Regions from separate parts of the Acinetobacter sp. LipI_19 genome, predicted to be linked through region 2. Evidence: predicted binding sites of a transcription regulator. Region 2 holds the regulator's gene; each other region holds the start of a gene.
The links. Region 2 encodes PhoB, which activates phosphate uptake and scavenging genes when phosphate is short. Its sites were predicted from a motif close to TGTCATNAANCTGTCATAA; they were not measured.
Positions count from the first base shown of each region.

Region 1 (4,281 bases), 770 kb from region 2:
TGCAAATACAGGTAAAGACATTCCAAGTAATACAGCAGCACAAAGTGATTTTCTTAAATACATGCTCATTGTTCTCAAGTTTGATTTACAAACACACCTTAATTTTTTTATAAGTTTTTTTCAATGGTGAAATTGTGTTATTCATATTTTAAAATTCCATTACCCAAAAGAAAAAGAGTGCACCAAAGTGCACTCTTTTTCTTTTAAATTCAGATAATAACGATCATTCAATTTTTAAAAACAATCGCCATCTCTAACTTTTAAATTAAAATACTTTTAAAAATAGCCAGAATAAACCACCTGATAAACAAATCGTTGCAGGTAAGGTAAAAATCCATGCAGAAAGAATCGTTTTGACTGTTGCAAAATTCAATCCAGTTTTATTGGCGACCATGGTTCCTGCAACCGCACTGTTGAGTACATGAGTCGTTGAAACGGGTAAACCAAAGCCATCTGCAGCAGCGATTGTCGACATTGCCACAAGCTCAGCAGACATCCCTTGACCGTAGGTCATATGATGTTTACCAATACGCTCGCCCACAGTAACCACAATACGTTTCCATCCCACCATTGTTCCTAAACCCAATGCCAATGCCACAGCAACTTTTACCCAGTTTGGAATATATTGGAGGAAAGAATCTAAGTTTTTGCGATACTCTTTTACCACTTTGCCTTGAGCTTCATCCATTTTTGGAAGTTGATCCGCTTTATCCAAGCGTTTAAAAGCCGTGGTGCTTAAGTACATATCATTACGTAATGAAGATACTTCAGCTTCTGGAATATCTTTGAGATCACCAAATTTACCAACACGCTCGCCCAAATGATCAGTCAAACTGGCCAATGCTGGAACAACTTCAGGATTCATTTCTTTGGTTTGGATAAATTTAGTGATGGTTACACGCGCTTGTTCATCTGGAATATCGGCATGCTGTGCATAAATTGCCGTCGCAGTTTGACCAGACAATTGTGAGAATGACTGTAAATGCTGTTGGTCTAATCCTCTATTCAACGAATAAGCCAAAGGCACAATACCAATCAAAATCAACATGATTAACCCCATACCTTTTTGACCATCATTTGAACCATGTGCAAAGCTCACACCTGTACAGGTGAAAATCAGAACCGCACGAATCAATGGTGGTGGTGGTTTATTGCCTTCAGGGGGTTGGAACAACTCAAGTTGCTTTTTAAATATTTTTTTAACAATCAAAAATACAATTGCTGCAAATGCAAAACCAATCAAAGGAGAAAACAGTAATGCTTTACCCACTTTAAGCACTTGATCCATGTCTACACCACTTGCACCAGTTGAAGCATGCAAAATGTAGTTCATGATGCCTACACCCAAAATTGAGCCAATCAAGGTGTGAGAGCTTGATGCTGGAATACCTAAGAACCAAGTGCCTAAATTCCACAGAATCGCCGCAATTAGCATGGCAAAAACCATAGCAAAACCAGCGCCACTGCCTACATTCATGATCAGTTCAACAGGAAGCAATGCAATAATTCCATACGCAACTGCACCACTGGCAACCATTACCCCAAGGAAGTTACAAAAGCCTGCCCACATGACTGCTACAGGCGCAGGCAATGCATTGGTATAAATCACGGTTGCTACAGCATTGGCTGTATCATGAAAACCATTTACAAACTCAAAACCCAAAGCGATAAACAACGCTGTCGCTAAAAGAATCACTGAGTAGAGGCTTAACGGTGGAACATGTGCTAAATCTGCACTAACTTGCACCCCAATGTAGATTAAGGTAGCAATGATAATCGTCAGAAACACCGGCATAAAAAATTTCGGTGTAGGGACGTGCACATTCGTCGATTGAACGGGTTTAGGTGACTGTGCAGAATCTGTGACGGGAGGTAAATTCGAATTCATGCAGAAAGTTAGCGAATATTAGAATGCGCTTATTGTTCAATTAAATTGTGACAATTATATGACAAATAGAGGTCATATGAAGTGAAATTTATAATTATTTCACCTCAGTGTTTCGCTACATAAGCGACTAAATTAATATTTTTATTATTTATAATTAGTATCTTAAACCAATAAAACCAATATAACTTGAGCAAAATATTTTATTTTAATCTGAAATAATATTTGTAATATTTCAGATCAATTTGAACTATTTATCATTTGGTATTGCTATTTTTCATGAAATTTATGACAAATTGATGAAAAAACAAACATACTTTTAACTTTATTTTTACATATGTTCCAATAAATCCCGCTTACCTAATCCAAGCAAGTTTAACGCCAACAATTGCCCTACACTAAAAAAGTATCCTATATCTTCAACGAATCGTCTTAAATTAAATGTGCCAGACCAATAAATAGATCATCTGAACAATATCCCACACATTTTAAAAACCTTGCGCTAACACGCCGATCAATCATTTACTTTTCAATCGATACATAAAATGATTACGAACAAAACCTAGTATATTGTAAATACCAATGATATAAAAAGATCAAAAAAAAACCTAACCCAATGATTTTTTATAATTTTACAGATCAAAAATCTATAATCAGGAAGTACATCAAGACTGGTACCTTGAAAGTCTACATTCTGATAACATATCGGCTATTTTTAAAATCCGATTTTATTGAGAGTTTTAATGTCCACGCTTACCACGTTAAAAGAGCTTCTTGCCCAACGCATCCTAATTATTGATGGTGCGATGGGAACTATGATCCAACGCCATAAACTGGAAGAAGCTGATTATCGTGGTGAGCGTTTTGCTGATTGGGCATCTGACTTAAAAGGTAACAATGACCTTTTAGTGTTAACTCAACCCCAAATTATTCAAGGCATCCATGAAGCTTACCTAGATGCTGGTGCTGACATTATTGAAACCAATAGCTTTAACGGTACACGTGTTTCAATGTCTGACTATCACATGGAAGATTTAGTCCATGAGATCAACTTTGAAGCAGCCCGACTTGCCAAAGCTGCTTGTGAAAAATACTCAACCCCTGACAAACCACGTTTTGTTGCTGGAGTATTGGGGCCTACATCACGTACCTGCTCGATCTCACCGAATGTGAATGATCCAGCGTTTCGCAACATTACCTTTGATGAACTCAAAGAAAATTATATTGAAGCCACACATGCTTTAATTGAAGGTGGTGCAGACATCCTTCTTATTGAAACTGTGTTTGATACTTTAAACTGTAAAGCAGCAATTTTTGCGGTAAAAGAAGTCTTTAAACAACTTGGCCGTGAATTACCGCTGATGATTTCAGGCACAATTACGGATGCTTCTGGTCGTACCTTAACAGGACAAACTGCAGAAGCATTTTGGAACTCTGTTCGTCACGGCGATTTATTGTCAATTGGATTTAACTGCGCCTTAGGTGCAGATGCCATGCGTCCACATGTCAAAACTGTATCAGATGTTGCGGATGTTTTTGTTTCAGCGCATCCAAACGCTGGCTTACCAAACGCATTTGGTGGCTATGATGAAACACCAGAAGAAACAGCAGCCTTCTTAAAAGAATTTGCTGAAAGTGGCTTAATCAATATCACTGGTGGATGTTGTGGTACCACACCTGACCATATTCGTGCCATTTATAATGCGGTCAAAGACATCCCACCGCGTAAAATTCCAGACATCAAACCTGCATGTCGCCTCAGTGGTTTAGAGCCATTTAATATTTATGACGACTCATTGTTTGTCAATGTTGGTGAACGTACCAATGTCACTGGTTCTAAAAAATTCCTCCGTTTAATCCGTGAAGAAAACTTTGCAGAAGCACTCGATGTTGCATTACAACAAGTAGTTTCAGGCGCACAAATCATTGACATCAATATGGATGAAGGAATGCTCGATTCGCAAAACGCGATGGTACATTTCTTAAATCTGGTTGCATCTGAGCCTGAAATCTCTAAAGTACCAATCATGATTGACTCCTCTAAATGGGAAATCATTGAAGCAGGTCTAAAATGTGTACAAGGTAAACCTGTTGTTAACTCCATTTCCTTAAAAGAAGGTTATGATGAGTTTGTCCATAAAGCACGTTTGTGTCGCCAATATGGTGCAGCTGTCATTGTGATGGCATTTGATGAAACAGGTCAGGCAGATACTGCCGCACGTAAACGTGAAATCTGTAAGCGCTCTTATGATGTGTTGGTCAATGAAGTTGGTTTTCCTGCGGAAGACATTATTTTTGATCCGAACGTTTTTGCTGTTGCAACGGGGATTGAAGAACACAATAACTATGCTGTGGACTTTATTGAAGCAACCGGCTGGATTAAACAAAACTTACCA
Region 1 is NZ_JBZAYK010000001.1:3,012,235-3,016,515, forward strand. Features, by position in the region: gene AC4CVF_RS14615 (capsule assembly Wzi family protein) at 1-63, opposite strand, end outside; gene AC4CVF_RS14620 (inorganic phosphate transporter) at 266-1,888, opposite strand; gene metH (methionine synthase) at 2,629-4,281, shown strand, end outside.
Region 1: the regulator PhoB is predicted to act here: its motif matches at 1,934-1,952, upstream of AC4CVF_RS14620 (inorganic phosphate transporter).

Region 2 (4,281 bases):
TTAAACGAATGGATATTAAGTTGTTATTCAACCCATTATTTCTCAAAGTCTAAAATGAAAAAAACCGTCAGCTTGACGGTTTTTTAATATCAATCAACTATTTTGGTTCTAACTTTTTACTAAACTTAGTCGCAAAACCTGTAATTTTTTGATATCCAGTCGGTAAAATACGCTGAATTAAATCTAAGGTTTTTGCATCATTCCCAATAAGTAAACGGCGCTTGTCTTTCAATACAGCATCCAACATTTGTTGAGCAGCATCTTCTGGAGGCATACGCAATAATTTATTAAATGCTTTTGCTGATTTCTCAGGGTTCATCCCCAAAGAACGTAAGCTGTCATTCATACGCGCATCATTTGCAATATTGGTACGAATACCGCCAGGATGAACACATAGAGCAGATACGCCACACTTTTCAATGTCTAATTCTTGACGTAATGATTCAGTAAAACCACGTACCGCAAATTTAGATGCATTGTATGCAGACTGGGTCGGCTGAGCCGTTAAACCAAATAAGCTCGAAATGTTGATGATATGTCCATCACCTGTTTTCTTGATATAAGGCAAAAATTCTTTTGTTCCATAGACAACGCCCCAGAAATTGATATTCATAATCCATTCAAGTTCGTCATAAGATGCACCTTCTACGGTAGATCCTAAAGCTACACCAGCATTGTTAAAAATCATGTTTACAGAACCATGATTTTGCACAGTATCCTCAGCCCAAGCTCGCATTTCTTCAACTTTGGCAACATTCACTTTTTTTGAGGTCACACGGACATTATATGGTTTGACCAGTTCAACGGTTTCAGATAAACCTTTTTCATTCACATCACTAATGGATAAATGACAACCTGCTTTTGCCAATAAAATAGCAAGTTGTTGTCCCATACCAGAGCCAGCACCAGTAATTGCAGCGACTTTGTTTTTAAAATTTTTCATTGTCTATCCTTTTTTAAACCCGCACAAAGCATTCAGAGTGATGTGCAGCTCACTTGCTCAATATAATTTTGACAATCATTATTGTCAATATTATATTGTGATTTAACCGATGTTTTTTTATACAAAAATTCTAGAATAGGTTTCAATGGCTTTTATTGCTAAAATAAGCGCTTCTTTGTGACAATCAAATATGACACGAGTAATTTTTTACAATGAATGAACCACTTTCAACTGAAAAGAAAACTATAAATAAAGCAGTCAAAGAACGTCAATTTAAGGGTATGTCCTTATCTGAGCGAAAACTTGCACGTCGAGAAAAGTTGATCGAAGCAGGGATTGAAGCCTACGGCACGCATGGTTTTTTTTCTGTCACCGTTAAAGATATTTGTAATGAAGCGAAACTGACTGAACGTTATTTTTATGAGTCCTTCAAAAAAAGTGAAGAACTGTTCCAAGTCATCTTTCTACAACTGATTGAACAATTACAACAAACCGTGATGCAAGGGGTCATGCAAGCAGCACCTGATCCTAAAAATATGATCCGTGGTGGCTTAACTGCAATCTTTACCATGTTAAAAAATGATCCACGTGTGGCGCGTATTATTTATATTGACGCCATGCTGGTTCAAGAACTGCATAATCATGCCACAATCCATGAAACGATGGGCCGTTTTGACCGATTAATTCACTCCTTTGTTACCCTAATGATGCCGCATATTGAACGCAGTGAACAAGAAATTTCCTTGGTTGCCACAGGTTTAAATGGCTATGTGACTCAAATTGCGGTTCGCTGGGTCATGGGTGGATTTAAACAATCGCTTGAAGAAATTGTCTCAGCATGTGAAATTGTATTTGTATCGCTGATTGATTCATTTTCATCTCAATAAGATTGTTAGCTTAAATATTTTTGTCATCAAATCGTCATAAAAATGTCAAATATCTCATTTTTATTTTCAATTTAAATAAATTTCTTTTCATAAAATGGAAGATTTATTTAAAAATTTCATGGATTATTCATCATATCGACGATTATTTGTCACATTTTTTTGCAAAAATTCGTCAACATCTTCTTTTTGCAATGATACTGTCATAATTAATCTTTGTAATAAGCCTGTCATAAATAAAAGACGGTACACCGTTCATACATAGGATATTGCGTTGTGAAAGATGACTATATATTAATCGTCGATGACGAACTTCCGATTCGAGAAATGATTCATACCTCATTGGATATGGCAGGCTTTCAATGCTTGCAAGCTGAAGATGCAAAACAAGCCCATCAAATGATTGTTGACCAACGACCATCTTTGATTTTACTCGATTGGATGATGCCTGGCGGTGTGAGCGGTGTAGACTTATGTCGTCGCTTAAAACGTGATGAAAATTTGGCAGAAATTCCAGTCATCATGTTGACAGCACGCGGTGAAGAAGACCATAAAGTTCAAGGTCTTGATGCTGGTGCAGATGACTATATGACCAAACCATTCTCTACTCGTGAATTGGTTTCTCGTATCAAAGCAGTACTTCGTCGTGCCAATGCCCTGAGTGGCGAAAAAACCATTGATGCCAATGGATTAATTCTTGATCCAGTGAGCCAACGCGTCAGTTTTAGTGATAATATTTTGGAAATGGGTCCAACAGAATACCGATTATTGGCATTTTTTATGACTCATCCTGAACGTGCTTATACACGTGCCCAGTTACTCGATCAGGTCTGGGGTGGCAACGTGTATATTGAAGACCGTACGATTGACGTACACATCCGCCGCTTACGTAAAGTGCTTGAACCATATGGCGCCGATCGCTACGTACAAACTGTACGTGGAACGGGTTATCGTTTCTCTACCCGTGCAGATGTTGCCTTAGGTTAAGCATTCTCAAGGTAAATAATTTTCTATGTATGAACCCTACCCCGTCCCAGATCTTGCGCGAGAACATAAAAAATTTCGTTACAGTAGCTTGTGGGAATTTGCAAAACAAGATTTACGCCTGCTTGGTTTTTTACTCATCATTGGTGGATTTATTGGTTTAGGGATAGGGTATTTTTGGATTACTATTTCCATCGGTTTTGCGGTTTTTTTCCTATTTCAATTACGCTCTTTATACTTGGTGAATGAATGGATTTCGAATCGTCCTTACGATTCTCCGCCCAATTTAGAGGGTATTTGGGGAGCGCTATTGTTTAATGTTTATCGCGCACAACGCCAAGAACGTGTGGTTCAGGCTGAAATGGTCGGCTTGATTGACCGTGCCCAATCTTCACTGATTGCTTTGGCCGAAGCTGTTGTTTTAACGGATGAATTACATCAGATTGAATGGTGGAATCCTGCGGCAGAAAGACTGTTGGGCATTCAACCTCTAGATCGTGGGCGTAATATCTTGACCATTATCCGCCAGCCGAGCTTTATTGAATATTTTAATAATATCGACCAATCTCCAGATGGCATTAAAATAAAATCTTCTGTTTATGAAGAGCATTATGTACAGATTAAACTCACACGTTTTGGCAGTGAAAGCCGTTTGCTCGTCGCTTACGATGTGACACGTGTACATAATCTAGAACAGATGCGCAAAGACTTTGTCGACAATATTTCACATGAACTGCGTACACCACTCACTGTACTCAGTGGTTATATCGAAACATTTACCGACCAAGAGGATTTAAATCCGCGCTGGAAACGAGCATTTGAACAGATGCAATCGCAAACACGTCGTATGAATGCGTTGGTCAATGACTTACTCTTGCTTTCACGTTTGGAAGGTAATAAACAAGTCGCAAAAAATCAAATCATCGATATGCCGAATTTGATGAATCAGCTTTTTGATGATGCACAAGCCTACAATGTTGATTATGGACATACTTTAAACTTAGATATCGACAGCCATTGTGACCTGATTGGTTCCGATGCAGAACTTGCCAGTGCGTTTAGTAATTTAATTACCAATGCGATTAAATACACTCCAAAAGGTGGCACCGTTACAATCGGCTGGCATGATGACAGTGAACATGGTTATTTTACCGTTGAAGATACCGGGATCGGGATTGACCCAAAACATATTCCACGTTTAACTGAACGCTTTTATCGCGTAGACAGTGCACGAAGCCGTCAAACGGGTGGAACAGGTTTAGGGCTAGCTATTGTGAAGCATGTTTTAATGCAACATAATGCTTACTTAGAAATTGATTCTAAAGAAAATCAAGGGTCTATTTTTAGAGTGGTTTTTCCCAAAGAGCGCCTTGATTTTGCAGGTTAATATTTGTTTTTTGATTAATTCTAATGAAACTATTTTTAGATTGTGAATTTAATGGCTTTGGCGGTGAATTAATTTCACTGGCA
Region 2 is NZ_JBZAYK010000001.1:3,786,826-3,791,106, forward strand. Features, by position in the region: gene AC4CVF_RS18225 (MATE family efflux transporter) at 1-4, shown strand, start outside; gene AC4CVF_RS18230 (SDR family NAD(P)-dependent oxidoreductase) at 98-943, opposite strand; gene AC4CVF_RS18235 (TetR/AcrR family transcriptional regulator) at 1,156-1,830, shown strand; gene phoB (phosphate regulon transcriptional regulator PhoB) at 2,104-2,814, shown strand; gene phoR (phosphate regulon sensor histidine kinase PhoR) at 2,840-4,198, shown strand; gene AC4CVF_RS18250 (hypothetical protein) at 4,222-4,281, shown strand, end outside.

Region 3 (4,281 bases), 2.6 Mb from region 2:
CCTGATGTGGTTGTTTTACCGAATACAGAAGGTCTGTATTTTTTTGATTGTGCAATTGAGTCGCCAAAAGGGCGGCGCAGCATGTGTTATGATCGAGAGGCGTTACTCAGCCGCAAGGATCATCCTCCTGAAGATACGGTGATCGATTGGGTGCAGAAGCATGCTTTAGCGCTAATGACTGAACAACAGTATTATACCTTACAACAAATATTCAATTTTGACTTAAAAACATCCAGTTGGGTCGAGACACCAAGAGTATTACGTGAGCAAGGTGGCGCGATCTTTTGTGATCAGCGTTATGGGCGTACATTTACTTATCATAATGGTGCTGCTTCATATTATGCGAGTCGTGGTTTTCGAACCTATATCAAACTTTAACCGTTTAAAACTGAGATAGTGAAATCCTAAGATTCTATCGAGCTTGTTTTTATTTTTTTGTTTAGAATATAACTCCTGTCATAGCCTATAGTCAGCTTGTCGAAAACTCAGACACAAGAATATAATTTCTCTTAATTTAGATTTTTAATTAAATCAATTGCATGAGTAAATAAAGTGTTTGATTATAAAAAAGCTTGCAATACCGCACTTTACATTAAAGTTTAAATAGTTTTGTGTAGGCGATGCTTCACTTTGTAGAGGATGCCAAACCTTGCGCTTCAAACAAAGCAGTGCTTTGTTTTTGCTCATGGGCGAGGGTACCTCCCCCCAACGGCGACATCCATGTCGCCCCACAGTAGGATAACCGTCTATGATTCAAAAGTACAAAAAATGAATCGATAGCTAACAGTTTCTAGGAGTTCATACGAAACATAAATTTAATGATTTTTAGTTTTCGTTTAAGAAACTGTATGCCTATCCAATGATGAAATTGATGTTGCTAAATGACAGGTCTGTCATGGATGATTAAACGTATGTGCTATTTATAAAAATGCTGAATTTGTATTATGGTTACTTCATTAATGAATATGAATTTTATAAAATTAGTTTTTTATTGTTGAGTCGAAATAAAAAACGGCAAGATGACTTACCGTTTTTATAAAGATTAGGATTAGAAGTTATATTCCATACCTAAGCCAATAACAGTTTTCTTTTTCTCTGGGGTAGATGTCGTTGACCAATCACGTTTTTGTTGACCAACAACACCATAGAAGCGAGCTTGTTTATTGATGTTGTAGTCTGCGCCAATTCCGTAAAGGTCTTGTTTACGATCATCACGCCCATCGAGTTCTGTTGTTGCAGAAATATATTCAGCTTTTAGCTTAATTGGTGTAGAAGGAATCGCATATGCAGCAGTGATGCCATAAGCATTTTCTTTCAAGCCTTTGAACGATGTTACTGTAGTACCAGAAGTGGTTGCAACAGTGTCATCAGTTGGTTTGGCTGTTTGCCATAATGCACCGAATACTAAGCCATCAAGACCCGCAGGTTTCAAGTCTACAGAACCTGTAACACGGATTGCGTCAGAGTAAATTGTGTTACTACCTAATTCAGAGTTATATGCATTATATTTAGATGCAACACCGAAGTTACCTGCAACAGAAGCAGCTAAACCGTAGTCTTTGTTGTCATAAGTAAGTGAGGTAGAGATACCATCACCGAAACTATCACGACTACCTTTTTGGCCTTTAGCATCATTTTTTAAAGCAGATGATTCTTCACCTTGCTGGAACATGATGTTGAAAGCTAAACCAGCCAATAATTTTTTATCAGTTTCAAAACCGATCACGTTTTTTAAACGATCTTCACCAACTAAAATCGCAGTCATATCGAGTTCATTGTGATCGTTGAAGATATCTTGGTTGTTACCAGCAGCATTTTTGAAATATGAATCAAACTGACCCACTTTTAAAGTTGCGATACCGTCTGATTTAATCCCCACGAAACGGTTACGGTTAGTAAAAGCATCGCCATCACCATCAGCACTGATTTGCCATTCTGCCAAGTAAACTGCAGACAATTTATCTGTTAATTTCTCTTCGCCTTTAACACCAATGCGAGAAGCGTTAGAGTTTACTTTAGTTACGCTTTCGTCTTTAAAGCCATTATTATCGATTTGATCTAAAGTTACGTTGAATTTACCATACAATGTTGGCGCTGCTTGAGCTGCGCTTATGCTAAGGGTGGCGATTGCTGCAGCGAGTAGCACTTTTTTCATTGAGATTTCTCCAAAACATGTTCAATGGGTTTGCAGTTACTTTTTTTATTCAGTAAGTGTGGATTTGTGCACTACTTACTAACTTGCATGCAGTATCTGTAAACTTTGTTACATATCAGTGAAGAAAAAATGACAATTTAATGACGTGAATTTAACATTTGTGTAATTTAAATAAAAAAATGAGGCCTGATTAGCCCCATTGATTCTAAAAAGATTTTTAATTAAGCCAGTGCAATCTTAATTTTTTCAGCAAACCCTTTAATTTTTTCCTGATCACCCATTTGAATAGCGTGACGACCTAATTCATGCACCGAGCTCGGAATTAAATGAAAGTGTACATGAGGTACGGTTTGTCCAGCAGAAGCCCCAGAAAGTTGCATCAATACAATACCTTGAGTATTCAAAGCTGTTTCAATTGCTTGCGCTATTTTTTGCACAATCTTGATTGTATAAGCTGCAATTTCAGGATCTAAGTCTAGCAATGTGATAGCTGGAGCCTTCGGAATAATCAGAGTGTGCCCATCGGCTTGCGGCATGATATCCATAAATGCAAGCACATGATCATCTTCATAAACTTTAATTGCAGGAAGTTCACCACGTAAAATTCGTGCAAATATATTCTGATCATCATAAGCCATGTTTATTTCCTTGAAAGTATGAATGTGATTATTTACAGTTCAATTCTTTCTGACGTTCCTTGATAGAGTCAAGTTTTTGCTGCTCTTTTTCAGAAAATTTAGGCTTACTTGTATAACAATTGTCATTATTATATTTTGCTTTTGCTTCAGGATCTTTAAAACAGAACCCTTTTGATGCATAAATGACATTGTAATCATCTTGCAATTTTTTACATTCTTGGGTGTTATCAGCAAAAGCGTGACTAGCGACTAAAATAGATAAACTAGAAAGTGTAGCAATTACATATTTATTCATGATACGACCTCGAAATTGACATATTTACATGTCACTTAATGTGATTATAAGGTTTAGTTGTGATTATTCAATGACGAAAAATTAATCTAATGTAATTTTGCTCCATGATTCATACATTTTTACGGCGGTAGAAAAATCGCTATCAGGCTCTGAAAGACTATTGGCTACGGTAATTAAGCTTTGTGTTAAACCAAGAATAGGTGCTGATAATCTTGCATCACGAACTAAATCAATGGCAATACCGGTATCTTTTGCCAATAAGGGTAAAGCAAAGGTCAGTGGAAAGCTGCGATTGAGGATACGTTGCGGTAGTGCGGTTTCAGTCACACCACTTTTACCACTGGATGCATTGATACAATCAAGTGCTTCATTTAAATCTACTCCATGTGCTTTCAGTGTGGTAAATCCTTCAGCAGCCGCACATAAATGAACCGCCATCATCATATTATTTACAGCTTTTACTGCAAAGCCTGCACCTGAGTCACCAACACGTTTAATTAATTTACCCATCGCTTGCATTGCAGGTAGGGCAATTTGAAACGCTTCTGCCGAACCGCCGACCATGAAGGTCAGTGTTGCATTTTCAGCGCCAATGGTTTGACCACTTACAGGTGCATCCAAAAAGTGAATATTATTTTTGAGAAGATACTCAGACTGTTTACGCGCAGCATCAGGTACACCACTGGTACAATCGACCCAAATCGCGCCATTTTTGATCTTTAAATCTTGGATTAAATCATCAATATCTTGGCTAGTCGGTAAACATGAAAAAATAATATCAGCTTGTACTGCTTGATTAAGTTCGACCGCTTGAGTACCAAACTGAGTTGCATGTTGCTTAGCCTTTGCAAAATTTCGATTCCATACATATACGGTATCAAAATATTTGGGTAAATGTGCTGCCATACGATAGCCCATTGCGCCTAAACCAATAAATGCAACTGTAGTCTTCATATCTATCTCTTAAATTTTTGTCGATCTTTGTTCTAACCATCTGGACAGAGTAGGCCAAAATTCATCTGCACTTTTTTGACTAGACATTAGCCCTAAATGTCCCCCAGGAATAAGAGTAAACGTGACATCACTACTCTTTGTCAATTCACTTAAAGGCTTAACTGCATCTGCGGTGACCATTTGATCATTTTTTCCAGCTCCAATCATCAGTGAACAGTCGATATTTCTAAGTTCAATTT
Region 3 is NZ_JBZAYK010000001.1:1,234,343-1,238,623, forward strand. Features, by position in the region: gene AC4CVF_RS05975 (DUF4256 domain-containing protein) at 1-378, shown strand, start outside; gene AC4CVF_RS05980 (porin) at 1,049-2,155, opposite strand; gene AC4CVF_RS05985 (HIT family protein) at 2,377-2,793, opposite strand; gene AC4CVF_RS05990 (YARHG domain-containing protein) at 2,822-3,088, opposite strand; gene AC4CVF_RS05995 (NAD(P)-dependent oxidoreductase) at 3,170-4,042, opposite strand; gene AC4CVF_RS06000 (alpha/beta fold hydrolase) at 4,052-4,281, opposite strand, start outside.
Region 3: the regulator PhoB is predicted to act here: its motif matches at 2,283-2,301, upstream of AC4CVF_RS05980 (porin).